2 regions of the Streptomyces sp. NPDC002790 genome follow, and region 2 is predicted to be linked to the other one. Evidence: riboswitches for the same ligand, from Rfam matches in the RefSeq annotation. Region 2 holds a riboswitch; the other holds the start of a gene.
What was found. Region 2 has a riboswitch for glycine ahead of gcvP (aminomethyl-transferring glycine dehydrogenase). Riboswitches for the same ligand answer to the same signal wherever they lie in the genome.
Positions count from the first base shown of each region.

Region 1: another riboswitch for glycine. It lies ahead of gcvT (glycine cleavage system aminomethyltransferase GcvT); the one in region 2 lies ahead of gcvP (aminomethyl-transferring glycine dehydrogenase).

Region 1 covers NZ_JBEOVM010000022.1:25,797-29,310, reverse strand. Annotated here, with positions in the region: gene ABT004_RS13555 (enhanced serine sensitivity protein SseB) at 82-900, opposite strand; gene ABT004_RS13550 (AAA family ATPase) at 960-1,616, opposite strand; glycine riboswitch at 1,742-1,841, shown strand; glycine riboswitch at 1,842-1,943, shown strand; gene gcvT (glycine cleavage system aminomethyltransferase GcvT) at 2,006-3,130, shown strand; gene gcvH (glycine cleavage system protein GcvH) at 3,196-3,514, shown strand, end outside.
Region 2 covers NZ_JBEOVM010000047.1:9,129-12,642, forward strand. Annotated here, with positions in the region: gene ABT004_RS21155 (DNA polymerase IV) at 1-1,241, shown strand, start outside; gene ABT004_RS21160 (PRC-barrel domain-containing protein) at 1,184-1,558, opposite strand; glycine riboswitch at 1,682-1,777, shown strand; gene gcvP (aminomethyl-transferring glycine dehydrogenase) at 1,964-3,514, shown strand, end outside.

The DNA of each region.
Region 1 (3,514 bases), on a different contig from region 2:
TGGCCGGAGAGCGAAGCGCCGACCGGTCACGTCATGAAACCAGCTTAAGCGGCGATACTGACACCGACTTGACGGACGCCGTCACCCTTCTCGTACGTAGAACGGCCGTACGTGTGTACGCAGCCAGTCCGCGACCGGGTCCTGCGTCACGTCCAGGAACACCAGGTTGACGGTCCAGGCCACCGGCGCGCGGCCCAGCGCCCGCCCCAGCGCGTCCAGCGGAACGTCCCGCGCGCCGCCCGCGGCGCCGGCGGCCTGCGCCAGCAGCTCCACGCCGATGAACAGGGACGGCTCGGCGTCCTCCACGGTCGCGAGGCAGCGCCGGGCGCTCAGTACCGTGCCGAGCGCCTCGAACTCCTCACGCACCGCGGCCAGGAAGTCCATGGGGTCGACCTGCCAGTCCGGCTCGCTGAGCACCACGCGGCCACCCGCCGCCGGGCCGTCCAGCGGCGTGCGGCCACTGCGGGCCAGCTCGGCGACGGCCTGCGGCGGAAGCGGCACACCCACCGTGCCGTCCGGGTTCACGGCGATGCCGAGCTGCGGCGGAAGCCCGCGCGCGAACTCCACGGCCGGGGCCACGGTGCAGTCCATCCGGCCACCGGTGACCGCCATGAACTGCTGCTCGGAGCTGAACACGGGGACGTAGGCCTGGCCCCCGATCTCCAGGCTCGGCAGATCGAGGTCCCTGCTGGCGTTCGAACCGCCCCTGGGCAGCGGGATCCACACGTGGCTGCGGCCGAGCACCTCGACGACGCGGGCGCCGGACTCCGGCCGCCCGAGCGCCGCGGCGAGGACCTCCTCCAGCTCGTTGGCCGGCCAGCCCTGCGCGGGGTGGGCGTAGCCGCCCTCGTGCCCCTGGGCGTGATCGTGCCCCGGCTCCGGGGTACCTGGGAACTCCATGACTGCCATCAACCTCTGCTGTTCCGCCCGCTGCTGCTGCCCGCCGACCTTAACCGCTGTCAGTCGTCGAACGTGATCCCTCCCAGCGCCTCCATCGCCGCCCGGTCGAGCAGCACCGCCGAATCCATCCCGGCCGGCAGGTTCCCCTGCTCCGTCGAGCTGACGAGCGCGCCCACCGCTCTGCGGTGCCGGGCGAAGGCGTACCGGGACACCCCGCGGCCGCGGTCCCGCTGCCCCTCGAGGGCCGTGTCCGCCGGTACGTCGAGCAGCATCAGGTGGACGGCCGCGCCGCGCCGCCGCGCCGTGCGGATCACCCAGCGGCGCACCCACGCCTGCGTACCGCAGTCGTGCACGACGACGCTCACGCCCGAGCGCATCGCCCGGCGCAGCCCCACGTAGTGCGCGACGCGGACCAGCGGGCGGTACAGCGCGTACGGCAGGTGGCGCGGCATGCGCGCGGCCCAACGCTCGCGGGTGTCCTGCGAGTCGATCCGGATCTCCGCCACGGCCCGCCGCATCAGCGTCGACTTTCCGCTGCCCGGCAGGCCCGAGAGCACGACGAGGTCGCCCGCCGCGAAGGCGAGCAGGCGCGGCGTGTGACCGCGGCGGCCGCGCAGGTCCCGCACCGAGCGGCGGCCGGAGGTCCGCACCCCCGCCACCACCGGCGCCGAAGCCGCCACCGCGTACGCCCCCGCCACTGCCTTCTGCACCGTGATCGTCCTCCCCGTTCCGGTCACGCCACCCTTGCCCCTCAAGTGTAAAGAGAAGGTAATGCCACTCAAGGGCTTTCCCTGTCGGACGGGCATGCAATGATGTGCGCGCAAACTGCATACCGGCCGCTTGAATCCGCGCGGGAGAGTTCCGGGTACCCACGGGTCCCCGGACGCCGAAGGAGCAAGTTCCTCCCTTGAATCTCTCAGGCCCCGTACCGCGCGGGCGAGGCAGATCTGAAAAGTGGGGCGTCTTTGTGACGTGACGCCCCCACCCAAGGTGCAAGCCCCCTCGGGGCGAACCTCTCAGGTTCCGATGACAGATGGGGAGGACGTCCCGCGCGCGATCAGCGGGACTCCGCCATCGTCGTCATGCCACCGGGAGCACACCAGCCATGAGCCGCACCACTGCCCTTGACGCCCTGCATCGTTCACTCGGGGCGACGATGACCGACTTCGCCGGCTGGGACATGCCGCTGCGCTACGGCAGCGAGCGCGACGAGCACAACGCGGTACGCACGCGTGCCGGCCTCTTCGACCTCTCCCACATGGGCGAGATCACGGTGTCCGGTCCCGCCGCCGCGGACCTGCTCAACCACGCGCTCGTCGGCAACATCGGCTCCGTCGGCCTCGGCCGCGCCCGCTACACCATGATCTGCCGCGCCGACGGCGGGATCCTCGACGACCTGATCGTGTACCGGCTGGAGGAGACCACCTACATGGTGGTCGCGAACGCGGGCAACGCGCAGGTCGTCCTCGACGCCCTCACCGAGCGCGCCGTCGGCTTCGACGCCGAGGTCCGCGACGACCGGGACGCGTACGCGCTGCTCGCGGTGCAGGGCCCGACCTCCGCGGCGATCGTGAAGTCCGTCACGGACGCGGACCTGGACGGCCTGAAGTACTACGCGGGGCTGCCCGGCACCGTCGCCGGCGTACAGGCGCTCATCGCGCGCACCGGCTACACCGGCGAGGACGGCTTCGAGCTGTTCGTCGCCCCCGCCGACGCCGAGAAGCTGTGGCAGGCGCTGACCGAGGCGGGCGCCGAGTACGGCCTGATCCCCGCCGGCCTTTCCTGCCGGGACACGCTGCGCCTGGAGGCGGGCATGCCGCTGTACGGGCACGAGCTGACGACCGACCTCACACCCTTCGACGCCGGTCTCGGCCGCGTCGTGAAGTTCGAGAAGACCTCGCACGGGGACGACTTCGTGGGCCACGACGCGCTGGTCGCCGCCGCCGAGCGCGCCGAGGCCAACCCGCCCCGCAAGCTCGTCGGCCTCATCGCCGAGGGCCGCCGTGTCCCGCGCGCCGGGATGTCCGTCGTCGTCGACGGCACGGTGATCGGCGAGGTCACCTCCGGCGCCCCGTCCCCGACACTGGGCAAGCCGATCGCGATGGCGTACGTGGACCCGGCGCACGCCGAGGCCGGTGCTGCTTCTTCATCGGGGGTCGGTGTCGACATCCGCGGCAAGCACGAGCCGTACGAGGTCGTGGCGCTGCCGTTCTACAAGCGCCAGAAGTAGTCCGCGCCGCGCACCGGCGCCCCCTCTGTCACCAGCACCTTCCCGCGTACAGGAGAATTCGCCTCATGAGCAACCCCCAGCAGCTGCGTTACAGCAAGGAGCACGAGTGGCTCTCCGCCGTCGAGGATGGCGTCGCCACGATCGGCATCACGGAGCACGCCGCGAACGCGCTCGGTGACATCGTGTTCGTCCAGCTCCCCGAGGTCGGTGACACCGTGACCGCGGGCGAGACCTGCGGCGAGCTCGAGTCGACCAAGTCGGTCTCCGACCTGTACTCCCCCGTCGGCGGCGAGGTCACCGAGATCAACCAGGACGTCGTCGACGACCCGGCCCTCGTCAACTCGGCCCCGTTCGAGGGCGGCTGGCTGTTCAAGGTCCGGCTGG
Region 2 (3,514 bases):
GTTTCCGGCTCTACCGGGAGATCAGCGAGCAGGTGATGGGGCTCCTCGGCGCCCTTTCGCCCCTCGTGGAGCCGCTGAGCCTGGACGAGGCGTTCGTCGATCTGGAGGCCGGTGAGGCGGCCTGGGACGCCGCTTCGGCGGAGGCCGTGGGGCACCGGCTGCGGGCCGACATCCGGCGCGTGACCGGTCTGACCGGGTCCGTGGGGATCGCCGCGTCCAAGATGCTCGCGAAGATCGGTTCCGAGGAGGCCAAGCCGGACGGTCTTGTGCTGATACGCCCAGGTACCGAGCGCGCGCTGCTCGGGCCGCAGTCCGTGCGGATCCTGCCCGGCGTCGGGCCCGCGACGGCGGATCATCTGCGGCGGGCCGGGATCCAGACCGTGGAGGAGATCGCGGGGGCCGGTGAGGACGAGCTGGTGCGACTCCTCGGCAAGGCGCACGGCAGCCACCTGTACGAGATGGCGCTCGCCCGCGACGAGCGGCCCGTCGTCGCCGAGCGGGACTCCAAGTCCGTATCGGTCGAGGACACGTACGACGTGGACATCCATGACCGGGTGCGGGTCCGGATGGAGGTGCGCAGGCTCGCGGGCCGGTGCGTGGAGCGGCTGAGAGCGGCCGATCGTTCGGGCCGGACCGTGGTGCTCAAGGTGCGGCGCTACGACTTCTCGACGCTGACGCGCTCCGAGACGCTGCGGGGGCCGACGGATGATCCCGGGGTGGTGCGGGAGGCCGCGGCGCGGCTGCTGGAGAGCGTCGACACGACCGGTGGCGTGCGCTTGCTGGGGGTCGGGGTCAGTGGGCTCGCCGACTTCACGCAGGAGGACTTGTTCGCGCAGTTCGCCGCCGCGGAGGAGGCCGCTGCCGAGGAGGCCGCCGCCGGAGAGCCAGAAGGGGACGCGGGGCCCGTCGAGTCCGTGGAGGCGGTCGAGCCCGAGCCGGTGCCTGTGGAGCGGAAGTGGCTGGCCGGGCACGATGTGCGGCATACCGAGTTCGGGCACGGGTGGGTGCAGGGGAGCGGGCTGGGGCGGGTGACCGTGCGGTTCGAGACGCCGTATGCGCGGGTGCGGGGGCGGGTGCGGACGTTCCGGGTCGACGATCCCGAGCTGGAGTCGGCGGATCCGTTGCCGCTCGTCGAAGCGGTCGAAGCCGTGGAAGGGGCCGAAGCCGTCGAAGAGGCCGAGGATCAGGTCGGGTCGTCCTCCGCGCCCGCGATCTTGCCGAACGTGACGTCGGGCGACTGAGGAGCCGTGATCTCCAGGCCGTAGTGGTGGTAGAGCTGGAGCTCCTGCTCCGGGGAGAGGTGGCGGCCCACGCCGAAGTCGGGGGAGTCCTTGATGAGTGAGCGCTCGAAGGGCACGTTCAGCGTGCCGTCCGTGAAGTCGCTGGGCTCGAGCGGTACGAAGGCGTCGCGGCTGAACAGGCCGGTTCGTATCGCGGCCCACTCCGGCACGCCCGTGGCGTCGTCCAGGTACACCTCGTCGATGGTGCCGATCTTGGCCCCGCTGCGGTCGAATGCCTTGCGGCCGATCAGATTGCGCGGATCGACATCGGTCTGCACGGGCCCTCCAACTGATCGCGATGATCGCAACTCGTCTGTAAACACTACGAAAGAGCACATTGTGGAAGGCGGCCACTCGGGGGCTCCGGCCACGTAGCCGCTGGTAGGCTGGCAGGCGGCTGCTGACCCCGTGCGGGAGAGTCTTCCGACGGTCGTCGGGGGCGCCGAAGGAGCAACTCCTCCCCGGAATCTCTCAGGCCCCTGTACCGCACGGACGAGGTCACTCTGGAAAGCAGAGCGGGGTGCACGGTTTCCGCTCTCACCGACGGTGCAAGCCGGTGTGTTCCGTGTTCTCGCGGGGTGGGCCGGTGAAGCTCTCAGGTTGAGATGACAGAGGGGGAGGCCGACCGGGTACCCGCGCCGTGGTGCCCCTCGCAGGTCGCAATGACCAGGAGGCCTCCGCCAATGACCGCCAACCGTATTCCGCTCTCCCAGTTGGAGCGAGGAATCCCCTTCGAGCAGCGCCACATCGGCCCCGATGACGCCGCTCAGGCCAAGATGCTCGCGCAGGTCGGCTACGGCTCGCTGGACGAGCTGACCGCGGCCGCGGTGCCCGATGTGATCAAGAGCGCCGAGGCGCTCGACCTTCCGGCCGCCCGCAGCGAGGCCGAGGTGCTCACCGAGCTGAAGTCCCTTGCGGAGCGCAATCAGGTGCTCGGCTCGATGATCGGCCTCGGCTACTACGGGACGTTCACACCGCCCGTCATCCTGCGCAACGTGATGGAGAACCCGTCCTGGTACACGGCGTACACGCCCTACCAGCCGGAGATCTCGCAGGGCCGCCTCGAGGCGCTGCTCAACTTCCAGACCATGGTCGCCGAGCTGACCGGCCTGCCCACCTCGGGCTCCTCGCTGCTCGACGAGGGCACCGCGGCCGCCGAGGCGATGGCCCTGTCGCGCCGCGTCGGCAAGGTCAAGAACGGTGTCTACGTCATCGACGCCGACGCCCTGCCGCAGACCATCGCCGTCATCGAGACGCGCGCCGAGCCGACCGGTGTCGAGATCGTCGTCGCCGACCTCGGGGAGGGCATTCCGGCCGAGGTCGCCGAGCGCGGCGTCGTGGGCGTGCTCGTGCAGTACCCCGGGGCCTCCGGCGCCGTGCGGGACATCAAGCCCGTGATCGACCAGGCGCACGAGCTGGGCGCCATCGTCACCGTCGCCGCCGACCTCCTCGCTCTGACATTGCTGACCTCGCCCGGTGACCTCGGCGCGGACATCGCCATCGGCACGACGCAGCGCTTCGGTGTGCCGATGGGCTTCGGCGGTCCGCACGCCGGATACATGGCCGTACGCGAGAAGTTCGCACGCTCCCTGCCGGGCCGCCTCGTCGGTGTCTCCGTCGACGCCGACGGCAACAAGGCGTACCGCCTCGCCCTGCAGACCCGCGAGCAGCACATCCGCCGCGAGAAGGCGACCAGCAACATCTGCACCGCGCAGGTGCTGCTCGCCGTCATGGCCGGCATGTACGCCGTGTACCACGGGCCCGAGGGCCTCAAGTCCATCGCACGGCGCACCCACCGATACGCCACCGTGCTCGCGGCGGGGCTCACCGCGGGCGGCGTCGAGGTCGTGCACGGCGCGTACTTCGACACCCTCACCGTGCGGGTGCCGGGCAAGGCAGCCGAGGTCGTCTCCGCCGCGCGCGAAGGCGGCGTGAACCTGCGCCTCGTGGACGCCGATCACACCTCGCTCGCCTGCGACGAGACCACCACGCGGGCCCAACTGGGCGCCGTATGGAGTGCATTCGGTGTCGAGGCGGACGTCGAGGCCCTGGACGCCGAGGCCGCGGACACGCTGCCGGGCGGCCTGCTGCGCGAGGACGACTACCTGACGCACCCCGTCTTCCACCAGTACCGCTCCGAGACGGCGATGCTGCGCTACCTGCGGGCGCTCGCCGACCGCGACTACGCGCTGGACCGCGGCATGATCCCGCTGGGCTCCTGCACGATGAAGCTC